Regions from separate parts of the Ensifer sp. B1-9 genome, predicted to be linked through region 2. Evidence: riboswitches for the same ligand, from Rfam matches in the RefSeq annotation. Region 2 holds a riboswitch; each other region holds the start of a gene.
What was found. A riboswitch is a leader RNA that binds a small molecule or an ion and turns the genes downstream of it on or off. The one in region 2 is predicted to bind cobalamin.
Positions count from the first base shown of each region.

Region 1: another riboswitch for cobalamin. It lies ahead of ACQ5BM_RS00125 (CbtB domain-containing protein); the one in region 2 lies ahead of cobU (bifunctional adenosylcobinamide kinase/adenosylcobinamide-phosphate guanylyltransferase).
Region 3: another riboswitch for cobalamin. It lies ahead of nrdH (glutaredoxin-like protein NrdH); the one in region 2 lies ahead of cobU (bifunctional adenosylcobinamide kinase/adenosylcobinamide-phosphate guanylyltransferase).
Region 4: another riboswitch for cobalamin. It lies ahead of ACQ5BM_RS14000 (aromatic ring-hydroxylating oxygenase subunit alpha); the one in region 2 lies ahead of cobU (bifunctional adenosylcobinamide kinase/adenosylcobinamide-phosphate guanylyltransferase).

Region 1 is NZ_JBCHVG010000001.1:20,322-24,533, reverse strand. It holds gene ACQ5BM_RS00140 (DUF1772 domain-containing protein) at 1-283, opposite strand, end outside; gene ACQ5BM_RS00135 (NAD(P)H-binding protein) at 280-1,110, opposite strand; gene ACQ5BM_RS00130 (TetR family transcriptional regulator) at 1,209-1,901, shown strand; cobalamin riboswitch at 1,900-2,163, shown strand; gene ACQ5BM_RS00125 (CbtB domain-containing protein) at 2,206-2,382, shown strand; gene ACQ5BM_RS00120 (CbtA family protein) at 2,579-3,376, shown strand; gene ACQ5BM_RS00115 ((2Fe-2S)-binding protein) at 3,427-4,212, opposite strand, start outside.
Region 2 is NZ_JBCHVG010000001.1:594,004-598,215, reverse strand. It holds gene cobN (cobaltochelatase subunit CobN) at 1-704, opposite strand, end outside; gene cobW (cobalamin biosynthesis protein CobW) at 807-1,871, opposite strand; gene cobU (bifunctional adenosylcobinamide kinase/adenosylcobinamide-phosphate guanylyltransferase) at 1,875-2,399, opposite strand; cobalamin riboswitch at 2,843-2,991, opposite strand; gene ACQ5BM_RS02985 (helix-turn-helix domain-containing protein) at 3,261-4,212, shown strand, end outside.
Region 3 is NZ_JBCHVG010000009.1:139,291-143,502, forward strand. It holds gene ACQ5BM_RS18115 (aspartate/glutamate racemase family protein) at 1-588, shown strand, start outside; gene ACQ5BM_RS18120 (LysR substrate-binding domain-containing protein) at 546-1,490, opposite strand; gene ACQ5BM_RS18125 (hypothetical protein) at 1,620-1,931, shown strand; cobalamin riboswitch at 2,210-2,434, shown strand; gene nrdH (glutaredoxin-like protein NrdH) at 2,725-2,946, shown strand; gene nrdI (class Ib ribonucleoside-diphosphate reductase assembly flavoprotein NrdI) at 2,959-3,375, shown strand; gene nrdE (class 1b ribonucleoside-diphosphate reductase subunit alpha) at 3,345-4,212, shown strand, end outside.
Region 4 is NZ_JBCHVG010000007.1:6,366-10,577, reverse strand. It holds gene ACQ5BM_RS14010 (L-threonylcarbamoyladenylate synthase) at 1-847, opposite strand, end outside; gene ACQ5BM_RS14005 (DUF6656 family protein) at 927-1,526, opposite strand; cobalamin riboswitch at 1,830-2,034, shown strand; gene ACQ5BM_RS14000 (aromatic ring-hydroxylating oxygenase subunit alpha) at 2,139-3,383, shown strand; gene ACQ5BM_RS13995 (2Fe-2S iron-sulfur cluster-binding protein) at 3,385-4,212, shown strand, end outside.

The sequences.
Region 1 (4,212 bases), 570 kb from region 2:
CATAGGCGATGCCACCGGCCGCGAGCAGCCAGCGGCCTTCACCGCCCGAGAGGAAGGCCATGACCACCAGCGCCAGGCCGATCAGCGCCGTGCCCATGAAGGCGCTGAGGAAGATCGGGTTCTGGATGACGACATTGATCGCGTTCATCGCGGCGATCCCCTGCTCCGGCGGCAGCCGCGACAGGGCCTGCATGATGCAGACCGAGAAGATGAAGAACAGGCCGGCCATCAGGCCGGAACCGATGGCGGCGACGAAGGCCAAAGCGGGAATCAGCGGGATCATGCGGCGATACTCCAGACACCGGTTGCTGCGGTTTCCCGGGCATAGACGGCGAAGTCGCGCGGCCGGCGCAGAAGCACGTGCTCGATATCGGACGTCAGGCTGGAATTGCGCCCGTCGAGCACGGACGAGAAGAGATAGCGGATGAGTTCGACATAGTCATCCGGCAGCCCCTCGGCTCGCATCTGCGCCACGAAATCCGCAAGCGGCACGGACCGGTAGCCGATGGGCCGCCCCGATGCCGCGGCGATCTCCGCGACGGCCTCGGCGAAGGTCAGCAGCCGCGGCCCTGTCAGTTCATAGATCTTGCCGACATGCGCGTCGTCGAGGAGCGCAAGCACGGCGACATCGGCGATGTCATCGGCGCTGACAAACGGTTCGGTGACCGCGTCCGGCGGCAGGTAGACCATGCCGCTGCGAACCGCATCCATCAGGAAGGCTTCGCTGAAATTCTCGAAGAACCAGCTCCCCCGAATGATCGTCCAGTCGGCGCCCGATGCCTGCAATTCGCGTTCGGCCGCCTGCGCCGCGTCCTCGCCGCGCCCCGAAAGCAGCACGAGGCGCTTGATGCCGGAACGGACCGCAAGCGCGGAAAAGCGGCGGATCGCCTCGACCGCGCCGGGCACGGCGAGATCCGGCTGATAGCTGACATAGATGCGCTCGACATTCTCGAGCGCCGGCGCCCAGGTCGTCTCGTCGTTCCAGTCGAAGGACGGCGTGGCCGAGCGCGCGCCGATGCGCACCGTGACACCCTTGGCGCGCAGCCGCTCCGCAATGCGGCGCCCCGTCTTGCCCGTACCACCCAGCACCAACGTAACCTTGCCAGACATGATCTTTCCTCCCGATTAAAAACATGAGCAACTCTCACATTTGCAAATGTGATAAATCCTCGTATTTTGGGAGTCAAGACAAAATGTGAGGATTATTCATGATTGAGCCGACAGGCACCCTGCCGATTGCAGGCGACGACGACACTGCGCTGCGCCGCACGCCCAGCCAGAAGCGCAGCCGGGAGCGCGTCGAGCACATCCTCACCTGCGCCTCCGTGCTCATCGCCGAGAAGGGCAGCGATGCCATGCGCATGAGCGAAGTGGCGGAAAAGGCAGGGATTTCGATCGGATCGCTGTACCAGTATTTCCCGGACAAGGCTGCGATCGTGCGCACGCTCGCCGAGCGCTACAACGCCTATTCCCGCGAATGCATCGAGGGCGAATTCGCCAAGGTGACGTCGATGGCAGAACTGCGCGACGCCTTCGGCGCGCTCTTCGATACCTATTACGACATGTTCCTCGCCGAACCGGTGATGCGCGACATCTGGTCGGCGATGCAGGCCGACAAGACGCTGAGGCAGATCGAACTGGAAGAAAGCCGCATGACCGGCCGTCTGCTCGCCGATGTCCTTGCCCGGCTCCAGCCGCAACGCCCACGCGCGGCGATCGACGAGGCCGCGTTCCTGATCATGTATCTCGGCGAATGCACGATGCGGCTCGCCATCTCGGTCGACCGCGCCGAGGGCAACCGCATCGTCGAGGCCTACAAGCAGATGATCCTTCGCGATTTTGTCGCTGATGAAGCGGCCGGCGGCGCAGGCTCAATTGACAACGCCATGACACACTCATAATCATCAGGGATCGATTGGTTCCCGAGACGCGAACGTGTGTCGGGAGTAAACGGGAACGTGACGGATGGACCCAAGCTGGGCATTCAAATCACGGCCGACCCCGCGACTGTAGAGCGACGTCGATCTTGCCGTTCCGGAGCGATCCGGGAGAAGCCACTGGAAGAGACCCCGAGAGGGTGGTCGGACTGGGAAGGCGAGGCAGATCCCGGGCATTACGCCCAGCGCCGTGAGCCAGGAAACCTGCCACTCGATACGGGCATAGGGCCCACACCGGGAATTTCCCGATGCCATCACGGAGGTTGTCATGGCTACGTCTACTATTTCGAGCACCCCGCTCTCCCTCAGCGATCGTCTGACCGCTGGCGTCATCGCACTTCTCATCGGCGCATTCCTCGTCTTCGGCGCCGGCCTTGCCAATTCGGCCGTGCTGCACGACACCGCACACGACACCCGCCATTCCTACGGCTTCCCCTGCCACTAAACGATGTCTCGGAACGTAGCTCACGTTCCGCATCGACGTGTCTGCGGACCTGAACGCATCCGGCCTGTGCCGGATGTCGGTGTTTGTGCATACCGGTTCGTCCGGCACACCAGGTTCATCCGCACGGCAGAAAGAACGAAAGGCTTGCAAACCACGCCAGAGTGCGTGGCTTTTGTCGCTATCGAGGGAATTCGACATGATTGTCAGAACGCTTCTGGCCGCGATCGTGGCTGGACTGATTGCCGGCGTCTTCATGACCGGCGCCCAGGAACTCAGGGTTACGCCGCTGATCCTGCATGCGGAACAATTCGAAGGCGAGGCTCCGGCGACCACCGAGCAGCCCGCCGGCCAGCCGGGGGCGGCGCAGCCGGCCGCAGAAGGGCACGATCAGCATTCGTCGCTGAAGGCGGTCTCGCCGCTCGGCGCCGTGCTCGATGCGCTGTCGCCGATCACGCCGGCCTATGCCCATGAGGGCGAACACGAGGAAGGCGGCATCATGTTCGGCCTCAGCCGCTTCTCGGGCACGCTGATGGCGAACCTCGTCACCGGCTCCGGCTTCGGCCTGCTGCTGGCCGGCGTCAGCCTGGTGATCGGCTATCCGATCACGCTGAGGAACGGTGCGCTCTGGGGCGCCTGCGGCTGGCTCGCGGTGCACATGTTGCCGGCGATCGGCCTGCCGCCGGAATTGCCGGGCTTCCCGGCCGCCGAACTCGGCGATCGCCAGACCTGGTGGCTGGCAACCGTCGCCCTCTCAGCCGTCGGCCTCTATCTCGTCGTCCTGCGCGAGGAGATCGTCGCAAAGGTCGTCGGCCTCGCGCTGATCGCCGCGCCGCATGTCTACGGCGCACCGCAACCGCTCGACATTTCCAGCAACGTCCCGGCCGTGCTCGGCGCCGAATTTGCCGTCGCCGCCCTCGCCACCACGCTTGCCTTCTGGATCGTGCTCGGCGTCGTTTCCGGCTTCATCAACGAGCGTTTCGCCAGGGCGAACTGATCCGGCCGATCCCATGCTCCATGGGAACCTGAACAAGCAGGCGGCGGGGTTCAGCCCCCGCCGTTTTGCATGAGATGCGCTGCCAGCCTTTCGCGACGATCGTTCGGCTCGAGCAGCACGCAGGTGTCGCAGAAGCTGCCGCCTTCCGTTCGGAAATAGAGGCAGCAACCGCAGCGTATCCTGTACTGGCGCGACAGCCGCTTGCTGCTTGCCGGATCGATTGCCGAGATCTCCTCGTAGCAGAGTTCTTCCGAGAACAGCGGCGACCCGGGCCTTTTGACGATGGCCAGCGCCTCGGCCATGCAGCGCGCCTCGTCGCCGATCGCGCGCCCGATCTCCAGAAAGGCACCGGCAAGCGAATCTGCCGCCAGCCGCCACTGCGCTCCGGAGGAAAGCCCCGTCCGCCGTTTCAAGACTGCGACGACCGGCGCCAGATGGGCCGTGAAGCCGCGCTCGAAAGTGCTGCCGCCTTCGCTCGCCTGCGGCACCGCGGTCAGCCGACCAAGATGGAAACGATAGCGCTTGCCGGCAATCTCCCGCCCCTCGTGCAGCCGAGCCCAGTCCTCGAAGCGAATGCCGGCGATTTCTGCGTGACGCCCCGCCCCGAGATAGAACGCGCCGAGAACCACACTCAGTTGCCGGCTATAAAAGGCGATGAGATGCGCCGCCCGGATCCGGTCCGTCATGCCGATTGCGAAAAAGTCCTGATAGGCAAGGCTCTGCTCTACCCCTGCCCCGCCCATGGCCCAGAAGGCGCCCGGCGTGCTGAAGGCGCTTTCGCCCACCTCGAGCGAAACGCCGGCGTCAGGAAACTGCGCGCGCAACCGCTCGACCGC
Region 2 (4,212 bases):
TTGACTGTAGATGCAAGCGCGGCAGTGGCGCCGCTCGACTTGCTGCCAATGGGCAGATCGGCTTGCCCGGAACGCGCCTCACGCTCTCCGCCCGCAGCGGAACGAGCGTCCGCATCCCTACCAACTACCCGCAACCATTCCGGAACCCCGATCACGCCCCTGCCCGGCCACCAGATGCCGGCCTTGAGCAAGGGCTTCGCCGGCTGCGGCTTCTCCGCACCTGTGACCAATGCCTCGGCATAATCGAGAAACAGGCCGGCATTGTCGGCGCCGCCCTCGGTGAAATAGGTCCAGAGTCGCTGGCGATCATCGGCCGCAACCGTCGAGAACGGCTCAAGCCCCGGATCCGGCTTGTCGTCGCCGGGCAGCACCGCGATCTGGAAGCGGTGGGTGACGGCGGCCGCATACAAGGCTTCCAGCAGATAGCGGAAGTAACTGGCCCCACCAAGTGGCCTAACGACGATAAGCTTCGCGTGACGCGCCGTGCGCTCGACATAGATGTCGACCGACATCGGGTGCATCAGGCTCATGAGGCTGGCGATGCGCAGGCTGAGACCACCGTCGCGGCGGCCGTGGGCGGCGGCGATCGAGGAAAGCTCGGTGTCGGCGGCCGAGAGAAACAGGATGTCGGCCGGCGATTGCCCCAGGTCGATAGCCTCGTTGCCGTCGGCGATCGTTCCTTTCTGGGCGAGAAGCAGATGCATTCGTTTTGTCCGTTCGGGCAATCCCGAACGAAACGCCGAAAGCGATTTCCGTCCGGAATTGCATCATTTCAATACGTTAGATCATTTCACTCAAGGAATGATCTAGACGAGCGCGGTGATCGCAGCGCGCACCGCCGCTTCGTCCATGTCGTGCAGGCCGATGACGACGAGGCGCGTGCCGCGCTTTTCGCCGGCCGCCCAGACGCGGTCGTAATACTGATCGATGCGTGCGCCGACCGCCTGGATCAGCAGGCGCATCGGCTTGCCGGGCACGTCGGCAAAGCCCTTGAGGCGCAGAACGTCGTGTTCGGCGATCACGCCTTTCAGGCGGTCGATGAAGGCAGCCGGATCAGCGACCGAACCAAGCTCGACGACGAAGCTGTCGAACTCGTCATGGTCGTGCTCCTCGCCCGCCTCGTGCTCCATTTCGTGGTGCGACTTGCGGTTGGCGATCTCGCCTTCCGTGCCGACACCGAGGCCGAGCAGGATGGCGGCGGCGACTTCGCCGTTCTTCGCCTCGATCATCGCCGGCTTGCGGCTGATGCGGGAGGCCACTTCCTCGCGCACCGACTTGATGCCGGAGGCGTCGATCAGATCGGTCTTGTTGAGGACGATGAGGTCGGCGGCGGTAAGCTGGTCCTCGAAGAGCTCCTCGATCGGGCTTTCGTGATCGAGATTGTCGTCCTCGACGCGCAGCGCATCCACCTTGTCGTGGTCGTCGGCAAAGCGGCCGGCGGCAACGGCGGCGCTATCGACCACCGTGACGACGCCATCGACGGTCACTTCGCTGCGGATATCCGGCCAGTTGAAGGCGGCGACCAGCGGCTGCGGCAAGGCGAGACCCGAGGTTTCGATGATGATATGGTCCGGGCGCCTCTCGCGCTCGAGCAGCTTGGTCATGGTCGGAATGAAATCGTCGGCGACGGTGCAGCAGATGCAGCCATTGGTAAGCTCGATGATGTCGTCCTCGGTGCAGGCCTCCGCACCGCAGCCCTTCAAGACGTCGCCGTCGACGCCGAGATCGCCGAACTCGTTGATGATCAGCGCGATGCGCTTGCCATCGGCGTTCTGCAATAGGTTGCGGATCATCGTCGTCTTGCCGGCGCCGAGGAAGCCGGTGATGACGGTCGCCGGGATCTTGCCGTGGCTGGCCTTCGCAGTGGTCATTTATCAACCCTTCATTTTCAGCGGCAAACCGGCCGCGACAAAGTAAACTTCAGCGGATTTCTCCGCAACGATCTGGTGAAGCCGGCCGGCATGGTCGCGAAACTCGCGGGCCATGCGGTTCTCGGGCACGATGCCGAGGCCGACCTCGTTGGAAACGAAGACGAGACGCGCTTGCGCCTCAGGCAGGTAGGCGGCAAGGGCAGCGAACTCCGCTGCCATGTCGCGCTCTTCGAGCATGAGATTGGTGACCCAGAGCGTCAGGCAATCGATCAGCACGACATGATTGCGATCGTCGATGCGGCTGAGGATGCCGACGAGATCGAGCGGCTCCTCATGCGTCGTCCAGCCGTCGCCGCGGCGGGCCTTGTGGTGGTCGATCCGCTCGCGCATTTCGTCGTCCCAGGCGCGGCCGGTCGCGACATAATGTTTTGCGAGCCCGGACGCTGCGACGAGCTTCTCGGAAAAGCTGGATTTGCCGGAACGGGCGCCACCGAGGACCAGAACGGGTCCGGCGCTGGAGATGCTCATCGCCGCCGCCTCAACACGCCGAGGTCAGCGGCGGCTGGCAACAATCGTTCGGCGCGCCGGCGGCGCGGTGGGGAAAATATCTGTGAGCCAAAACAACCTCCGTGATGGCATTGGAGACCACGGGTCTCCTCGGGCGGAATGCCCATGCCGGATGGCAGGTCTCCTGGCTCACGGCGTCACGGGCCCGCATCGCCTCGCCCGTAAGGGCGAGGTTCCGATGTCAGGACCCGAGCGGCCCGCCTCACCTTCCCGGCGCTTTCCGGTGCCACAACGAACCTTTGTGTGTCGTCTCCGACGCGAGGGCGCTGTGGGCGGTCTCGTGAAAGGCGGACGATTCGTAGAAGAAGAGGCGTCCAACCCGGCTGATCACGATGCCACGCCAGTGGCTTTTCCGGCTCGTTTCCGAATTGCCGCGATTGCCCCATGCAATCGCACGGCAAGCCTAAGCTCCGAGCCCGATGGCGAACCCTGACCGTTCTACAGTCGCGGGGTCGGCTGCGATAAGGATGCCCGATTTGGGTCCATCCGTCACATTCCCAATTATTCCCCCATGTCGCCACGACGAGGGGGAACCATCCAACACCTGATGATTAGGAAGCGGCCGGGGCAAAGTCAATCGACGCTTGCGACACCTCCCCGGCCTCGTTGCGCCGCGCGACGATTTGTCGGCACGGAATAGGCGGGCCGGAGTCCGCCCTAAAGGATAGCGCATCCGCCTAAGCTTTCACCCGGTACGTCTTTTCGCTCTCATCTTGCGCCAAAGCACTATCAGAATGTGCCAATATGCCATCAAGCTCTGGCGCGTCCGTATTCCCATGTGCAGAAAAAAGGGGAACGATGAACTCAAAATTGCAGGCGACCATGTCAAACCGCGTTTATCCCGTGGCCAGATCCATCACCCAGGTGGCCAAGCTGTTGAAAATCTCCGCCGAACAGGCGTTGCGCCGGGCCGGGCTGCCACGTGATATTCTTCGCAACGAGGGCAAGGGCCTGACGCCCGCCCAGGTGTTCGCCCTGTGGCGCGCCATCGAAGCCGAGGCTAACCGGCCCGATCTGCCGCTCTATCTGAGCAAGCTCTTTGCCCACGCACCGTTCACACCGGCCATGTTCTCTTTCTCGTGTTCGCCGGACGTGCGCATCGGGTTCCAGCGCCTGTCGGTGTTCAAACCGCTGATGGGGCCGATGAAGCTGGAGGTCTCCGAGGATGACAGCGGCCTGCATATCGAGATCGGTTCGGTGGACCCGGCTGTTCCGGCCCCACCGCAACTGGTCTGGTTCGAGGCCCTCTACCTCCTGGAATCCGCCCGTTGTTACACTGCAGAACTTATCCAGCCAGCGCAGGTCCAACTGCCCGAGTTGACCAATCTGGGCGAGGACGTGTTGGAATTCCTGGGCTGTAAACCGGACCTTGGCGGCGGAGCGCGCCTCTCCTTGCGCAAGGAAGATGCCGATCTGCCACTGATCACCGAGAACGAGGAATCCTGGCCCGAGTTCGAGAAAAAGTTGCGCCGCGAGATGGAGGCACATGAAACCGACACTCCCATCGTGCTGCGCGCAAAGCGGGTTCTGCATGACATGCTGCCGTCGGGCGAGGCCAATATCGAGGCGATGTGCAGGCGGCTGGCCATGTCGAAACGCACCCTGCAACGGCAATTGAAGGAGGAAGGTGAAACCTTCCAGACGGTGCTGGCATCGACCCGCGCGGAACTGGCGATGCATTATCTCGGCGAAGACGGGCTGAACGTCGAGGAAATCTCCTATCTCCTGGCCTACCGCGAGCCAAACTCTTTCTATCGCGCCTTCCAGGGTTGGA
Region 3 (4,212 bases), on a different contig from region 2:
GCGGTCGCACTTCCGGGCCTGCTTACAGAAATTCGCGACGGGGAAAGGGCCGGCGCCGATGCTGCGGTCATTGCCTGCTTCGACGACACAGGCCTTGAAGCCGCCCGCGCGCTTGCCCGCATTCCAGTGGTCGGGCTCTGCGAGTCCGCCGTGGCGACCGCTGCCATGTTGGCGCAACGCTTCACCGTGGTCACGACGCTCGAACGTTCCCGCGTCCTGATCGAGAATCTCGTCCGGCACTACGGCATGGGCAGCAGGGCCAAGGTGCGCGCCGCCGATATTCCGGTGCTCGAACTGGAAGACAAGGCGTCTAACGCCCTTGCCAAGCTGCGACGCGAGATCGAACTGGCACTTACTCAGGACGGCGCCGAGGCGATCGTGCTCGGCTGCGCCGGCATGGCAGACCTTGCCCGGGACCTGCAAGCCGATTACGGCGTTCCGGTAATCGATGGAGTCTCCGCCGCCGTCAAGCAGGCGGAGGCGTTGGTGTCGCAAGGACTTATGACCAGCAAGCGCGGTTCGTATGCATCACCGCTCAGCAAGACCTATTCAGGCTTCATGAGCGCACTTGCGCCGACCACGGCCTGAGGAGATACCGACCTCGCATCATCCATCGCAATCGCGAGCAGCGCGTTCGACGCGTCCGCCTCGGCAATGATCCAGTCGCGAAAGGCCTGGATCTTCTTCTGCCGCCGGCTGCCTTGCGGATAGACCAGCCAATAGGCGCGACCGTCCCTGACCACATGTTCGAACGGCCGAATGAGCCTGCCGCTCTTCAGTTCTTCCATCAGGAAGGTCGATACGGCAATGGCGATGCCATGTTCCGCCAGGGTGGTCGCGACATCCATCGCCTGGACGTCGAAGATCAGCTCCGTGCCGTTGCTTTCCGGCGGCTCTACGCCGGTCTCGATCATCCACCGCCGCCACCAGCTGGCGTTGCCGAATCGGCGCACCCGCAGAACATCCGACGGATGCTTCAGCTGGTGCTTTTCCAGGAATGACGGGGTGCAGACCGGCATGTAATCGATCGGGAACAGCGGGAACACGTCGTTGCCCGGCCAGTCGCCGTTGCCACTGCGCACTGAAAGATCGATGGCGTCGCGCTTGAAGTCGACCAGATCGGTCGACATGTGCACCCTTATGCTGATGTTCGGCTGGGCGGTCTGGAACGAGGCGAGCCTGGGGCCGAGCCAGCTCGAAACGACGGTTGGAAGCACGGAAATGTGCAGGTGATGTTCGGTCTTGTCGGCAATCTCGGAGAAGGCCGCGCCCAGCAGATCGATCGCCTCCGTCACCTTCGGCGCCAACTGCCGCCCGGCGGCCGTCAACCGCACCTCGCGCGCAAGCCGCACGAAGAGCGGCGTGCCGATGCGCTCCTCCAGCAGCCGGATCTGGTAGCTGACGGCAGCCTGAGTCATCCCGAGTTCCTTGGCCGCGCGGGTGAAACTCAGGTGCCTGGCGGCGGCTTCGAAGGCGCGCACCGCACTCATGGGAGGTATCTTGCTCATGGCGCTGAGATAAGCATTCTTTATGCCAGCATGCGAGAAATCGCTTTGCGCGAAGCAGCAAAATTCCTCACTTTTTTGGCGAACACAACAGCGAAAACAAAGAGGATAGCAATGCTTAGCGCAGTGCGATCAACGATCCTTCATGTCCTGAAGCAGGCCGGGAGCGCCCTCAACTCGACCATCGCCATCGATACGTTCAGCGAATTCCAGCTCCGGGATATCGGCCTGACGCGGGATCACGAGACCATCCGCGCGCGCGTCGGCGACGTTGCCGATCCATGGCACTGGTCGAAGGAAGACACGTCATTCGCGCCGAAACCCTCACCAAAGAGGGACCGCACCAACACGCTGCCAGCCGTGACGATCTCGCCGCGCGCGCAGCCCGGCGAAAACAGGGACGTCAGCATCTCGCTTTGCGACTGATGGATTGCCGAGACAGAACCTGTCCGGATCTTCTGGTGCAGCATCCCGCGATCGAGCGGACCACACCGCAGAGACCTTCGGCCAGAAACCTCGCAATCGCCGCGGCGGCGCCACGACGCACATTGGCGGAGCGCGCCAGATTGAAGCCAACAAGCCTCCCCCAGTAGGTTCCGCTGCAGTCTGCCGTTTACTTCCCGTTATCCATACCGAGAAAGAAACGACCCTCCGCACCGGGTCTTTGACATCGCGCACCTATTGACGCAAATTTGCGATCAGATACTATATCTAGTGTTCGAGGTTCTTCCGATTCGCAAGGATTGGGAGCTAAGACGGGAATACGGTGCGCCGGCGGCTTTCCGCCCGGCTATGCCGTAGCTGCCCCCGCAACTGTAGACGGCGAGCAACTGTCCGGAATTGGACCACTGAGGCATGAGGCCTCGGGAAGGTCGGGATGGAAGCGTCGACCCGTGAGCCAGGAGACCTGCCTCGAGCAACAAACGTCCACGGGCGGGGTGTCCGGAGGGGTTGAGTACGGCAGGATGAGCCTGCCTGATCGTCTCGACGTCTCCCCGGCAGCCTGTCGAAAGCTTCGGGGTGAAGTCATGTCTGCGTCATCGAAATCCTATCACTCGCCAGTCAAGAGGCGCGGTTTCCCGCGCAGCTGAAGAAGAGGCGTGCCCGGGCTCCATATCCGAGCAAGCCACAGCCATGACAGCCCTGCATTTCGCCGGATCGCGGTCGCGTGTCCACGCGCCTTCTCTTGCCCCTATCCAGCCGACCAAACGAGGAAGAAATGAACGTCACCGTCTACAGCAAGCCCGCCTGTGTCCAATGCACCGCGACCTATCGGGCGCTCGATCGCCAGGGCGTCAGCTACGAGGTCATCGATATCTCCGTTGACCAGGACGCGCTCGAGACGGTCAAGGGCCTCGGCTACATGCAGCTCCCCGTCGTCGTCGCCGGCCCCGAACACTGGGCGGGTTTCCGCCCCGACAAGATCAGCACGCTTGCTTAGAGGAGACAGGCGGTGGGGCTTATCGTCTATTTTTCCAGCCGCTCGGAAAACACCCGTCGCTTCGTCGAAAAACTCGGCCTTCGCGCGAAGCGCATACCACTCGCGGAAGGTAAGGATACACTTACCGTCACCGAACCCTATGTGCTGGTCGTGCCCACCTATTGCGGCGACGACGGCCGGGGTGCCGTGCCGAAACAGGTAATCCGCTTCTTGAACGACGCGGGCAACCGCTCTCACATCCGCGGCGTAATTGCCGCGGGCAACAGCAATTTCGGCGCGACCTACGGGGTCGCCGGCGACGTCATCTCGGCCAAGTGCTGCGTGCCTTATCTTTATCGTTTCGAGCTAATCGGAACGGACGAAGACGTCGCTAATGTCAAAAACGGGATGGAACGATTTTGGACGTCACAACACGCGAACACCCCCTGAAGGCGACGGAAGCGGCGCTGGACTATCACGCACTGAACGCGATGCTTAACCTCTATGACCAAGAGGGCCGGATCCAGCTCGACAAGGACCGGCTGGCGGCGAAACAGTACTTCCTCCAGCACGTCAACCAGAACACGGTCTTCTTCCATAACCTCAGGGAAAAGCTCGATTATCTGGTGACCGAGGGCTATTACGAACAGGAGGTGCTGGACCAGTACTCCTTCAACTTCGTGCGCGACCTCTATGACCACGCCTACGCCAAGAAGTTCCGTTTTCCGACCTTCCTCGGCGCGTTCAAATATTACACCTCCTATACGCTGAAAACCTTCGACGGAAAGCGCTACCTGGAGCGCTACGAGGATCGCGTCTGCATGGTGGCGATGACGCTGGCGCGCGGCAACGAGCAGCTTGCCCGCGATCTCGTCGACGAGATCATTTCCGGCCGTTTCCAGCCAGCGACACCGACTTTCCTCAATGCCGGCAAGAAGAGCCGCGGCGAGCTCGTCTCCTGCTTCCTGCTGCGGATCGAGGACAACATGGAGAGTATCGGGCGCGCGATCAATTCGGCGCTGCAGCTTTCCAAGCGCGGCGGCGGCGTGGCGCTGTCGCTCACCAATATCAGAGAGATGGGCGCACCGATCAAGCAGATCGAGAACCAGTCGTCCGGCATCATCCCGATCATGAAGCTGCTCGAAGACTCCTTCTCCTACGCCAATCAGCTTGGCGCCCGCCAAGGCGCAGGCGCCGTCTATCTGCATGCCCACCACCCCGACATCATGCGTTTCCTCGATACCAAACGCGAGAATGCCGACGAGAAGATCCGCATCAAGACGCTAT
Region 4 (4,212 bases), on a different contig from region 2:
GATTGGCTGCCGCTTCGCGAAGATTTCCGGTCGGGCTGAGATCGAGTATTACGGCCGCCTGTTCCTCGTTGGCGATCCGATCGCCACCGAAGCGGATCAGCGCCTCACCGCTGCGCACATCGGTGGCATCAAGCCTCACGGCAGCGCCCGGCGCGTAATGGGAGGCCAGCATGCCCGGCGCCTCGATCGTTGCGCCCGCCGTTTCCGGTCGGATCACCGGACGATCGAGCAGGCGCTCGATCTCGGCGGCAGCGAGACCGCCCGGGCGCAGCAGCCGGATCTCGTCGCCGTCGACCTTGATGATCGTGGACTCCAAGCCGATTTCGGCCGGGCCGGCATCGAGGATCAGCTTCAGTTTCTCGCCGAGATCGGCGTCGACATGGGCCGCACTGGTCGGGCTGATCTTGCCGGAGGTATTGGCGCTGGGCGCGGCGAGCGGTCGCCCGAACCGTGCGATCACCCGGCGCGAGAAGCCGTCGGGCATGCGGATGCCAAGCGTGTCGAGGCCGGCCGAGGCAAGCGCATGCACTGTGCTCTCAGGCCGCTGTGGCAGGATCAATGTCAGGGGGCCTGGCCAGAATGCTTCCGCCAGGCGTCGGGACACGGGGTCGAAGCGCACATGAGCCTCGGCCATGGCCATGTCGGAAACATGCGAGATCAGTGGATTGAAACGCGGTCGGCCCTTCATCTCGTAGATGCGGCTGATCGCATCGGGATTGGTGGCGTCGGCGGCAAGGCCATAGACGGTTTCGGTGGGAATGGCGACCGGCTCGCCTTCGGCAAGAACGGCGCAGGCGCGTTCGATTGCGCGGTACGGTTCAATGCCCGTGTCGATGATCTCTGCCATGCCGTTTCCTTTCCGACGCTTCCTTAGCGGACGTGCCGGGAAAACAGAACGATTTTCTTTGCGGGAAACGGTTACTGGCTCAGAGGCTGCGGATGATACGGCGCAGCGCGTCGTCCCGGGCACCCAGCATCAGCACGTTCTTGAGAGCAACCTTGGGGTCGTCGGTGCGAAAGAGCAGCCCGTTGTCGCGGACGTTGCGGTTGATGACCATCTGTCCGTCTTCGGCGTTCGGCTCGATCGCGACGGCAAAATACATGCGGGAATAGCCGCTCTGGATGCGGTCGAAGAAATGGGTCTCGTCACCAAGGTCGCTGAAGAAATTGGCGAAATAGAACGACCAGGTGATGTCCTTGGAAGGCGTGACCGCTGTCCGCGCCGCTGTCACATGGCAATAGCCGAGATGCGGCTTGCCGACGAGCGTGCGGTGGAAGATCAGCTTCGGGAACTGGATCGAGGCGTGAAAGCCGTTGATCCGCTTGTGCGTCGTGTCGCCGGCGGTCGCGAGCTTCTTGGCGGTTCTGTCCGCGACTTCCTCATAACTCAGATACCGTCGTTCGCCCGGCGCCCATTGCCGGCGATTGATCCTGCCGGTGCGCAGGAACTCGCTGTGAACCGCCGTCTTCGGCACGACGGCCGGCGGCTTCTCGGCCGCTGCGTCGTAATATCTGAATTTTGCCATGCGCCATCTGCCTGCCGGACATCTTCGTCCGCCGGCAAGCCTAGTGCCTTATGGTTAATGAAGGATTTCCTTTCGTTGGCGGAAGATGCGCCGGCACTTTCATAAAAATGTCGCAAACGGGCGAAGTCTTCCCGTGCCTGCGCCATATCGGCCGCGAAAAGTGGCATATGCCCAATATTTGATCTATCTATCTGTTTATAAATAGAAAAATTTTCGACTCCGGTTCAGAAGGATGGTTTCCACTGTGTCGTCATTCTGGAATTGGATGTCGCTATCCGGCGTCTGCCAGGGTGCCTTCCGCGCTTACATATCCTTGCTCAAGGTGTCGTCTTCCAAAAGGAAGGCGGAGAATTGGGAAGCCGGTCAAATCCCGGCGCTGCCCCCGCAACGGTGGTGGAGCGAAAGCCTCGGCAAAAAGCCACTGGACCGTTCCGTCCGGGAAGGCGCCGGGCTGGTCCGCAAAGGACGGCTCCTGAGCCCGGAAACCAGCCTTGACGGACATAACCGTAACGGGTTGCGGCGGGCAGCCGGATCGGAGCCTGAAACGCATGGGTGCACGCCCGTGCGGGTTCCTGTCCTGCCTCTCCGAAACATGGCGCATGAGGACAGGACATGGATACCAAGACCGATATGCTTCGCAAGCTGAAGGGCCGGCGTGACGGCTACAGCCTCGATCGGGCCTTCTACATCGATCCCGACTATTACCGGCAGGATCTGGAAAACATCTGGTACAAGGACTGGCTGTTCATCGGCCATGACTGCGAGATCCCGCGGGCCGGCAACTATTTCACCGTCCAGGTCGGCGATTTTCCCGTCGTCGTCACCCGTGATCGGCAGGGTACGATCCGCGCGCTCCACAATTCCTGCCGGCACCGCGGTTCCCGCGTCTGCACGCAGCACAAGGGGTCCTCGGCGAAGCTTGTCTGTCCCTACCATCAATGGACTTACGAACTCGATGGCTCGCTGCTCTTCGCGCGCCAGATGGGCGAGGACTTCGACAAGGCGGCCCACAGCCTGAAACCGATCCACTGCGAGACGGTCGGCGGCTACATCTTCATCAACCTGTCGGAGACACCGGCGAATTTCGCGGCCTTCCGTGAACTGGTCACCCCCTATCTCGCTCCGCACCGGCTTGGGGAGACCAAGGTTGCCTTCGAAAGCACCATCATCGAGAAGGGCAACTGGAAGCTCGTCTGGGAAAACAACCGCGAGTGCTACCATTGCGCCGCCAATCACCCCGAACTCTGCCGCACCTATCCGGAAGCGCCGACCGCGACCGGGGTGCAGGGCGCCAAGGACGATCCGGTGATTGCCGCCCATTGGGCGAAATGCGAGGCAGGGGGCCTGCCGAGCGAGTTCCGGATGTCGCCGACCGGCCAGTTCCGCGCCGCGCGCATGCCGCTGGTCGATGATGCCGAAAGCTATACCATGTCGGGTGCGCCAGCAGTCAAAAGGGCGCTGTCGGCCGATGTCCGGCAGAAGCAGATCGGCACGCTCCTGATGTTCCATTACCCGACCACCTGGAACCATGTGCTTTCCGATCACGCCATCACCTTCCGCGTGCTGCCGCTCGGGCCGGAGCTCACGCAAGTGACGACGAAGTGGCTGGTCAACAAGGATGCGGTCGAAGGCGTCGACTATACACTCGATGACCTGACCCATGTCTGGACCGAGACCAACGACCAGGATCGCCAGATCGTCGAGGAAAACGCCTTCGGCATCCGCTCGCCGGCCTATGAATCCGGCCCCTATTCGCCGGAGCATGAAGGCGGCGTGATGCAGTTCGTCGAGTGGTACTGCAAGTTCATGGAGCAGCGCCTCGAGGGCGATGCGGCTCCGTTGTCGAAGGTCGCCTGACATGCAGATGGCACCCTCCTTCCACCATTTCGACGAACTGCATGTCTGGATCGACCGGCAGCAGATGCTCGAATGCACGTCGGCGGTCGTCGAGACCGCCGACGTCATGACCTTCACCTTCCGCGCGGGGAAGCCAGCCTGGTTTCGTTACCTGCCCGGCCAGTTCGTGACGCTCGAACTGCCGGTCGCGGACGAACCGGTCATGCGCACCTATACCCTGTCGTCGACGCCATCGCGGCCGCTCTCGATCGCGGTCACGGTGAAGGCACAGGCCGACAGCATCGGCACCCGCTGGATGTTCGACCATCTCAAGCCCGGCATGAAGCTGAGGGCCTTCGGGCCGCTCGGCGATTTCAGCTTCGTCCGCCATCCGGGCGACAAGTACCTGTTCATCTCGGCCGGCTCCGGCATCACTCCGATGATGTCGATGACCCGCTGGATGGCGGATTGCGTGCCGGAGACGGACGTCACCTTCATCTCCTGCGCCCGTCGGCCGGAGGATCTTTTGTTCCGCTCGGAGCTCGAGGTCCTGGCAACGCAGATGTCCGGGCTGAACCTCGGCTTCATCGTCGAGGGACATGAGGCGCGCCACGGTTGGCATGGCCTGCGTGGCCGCATCGACGGTGCCAAGTTGCCGTTGCTCGCTCCCGACTTCCTGGAACGTACGGTGTTCTGCTGCGGGCCGGAACCCTTCATGCGCGGTGTGCGCGAGATGCTGAAGGCAGCCAGCTTCGACATGAGCCGCTATCACGAGGAGAGCTTCCAGCCGGCGGCCGCGCCTGCTGCGGAAGAAATCGCCGTGCGCGCTGGTATCGGCGATGACGGCGAG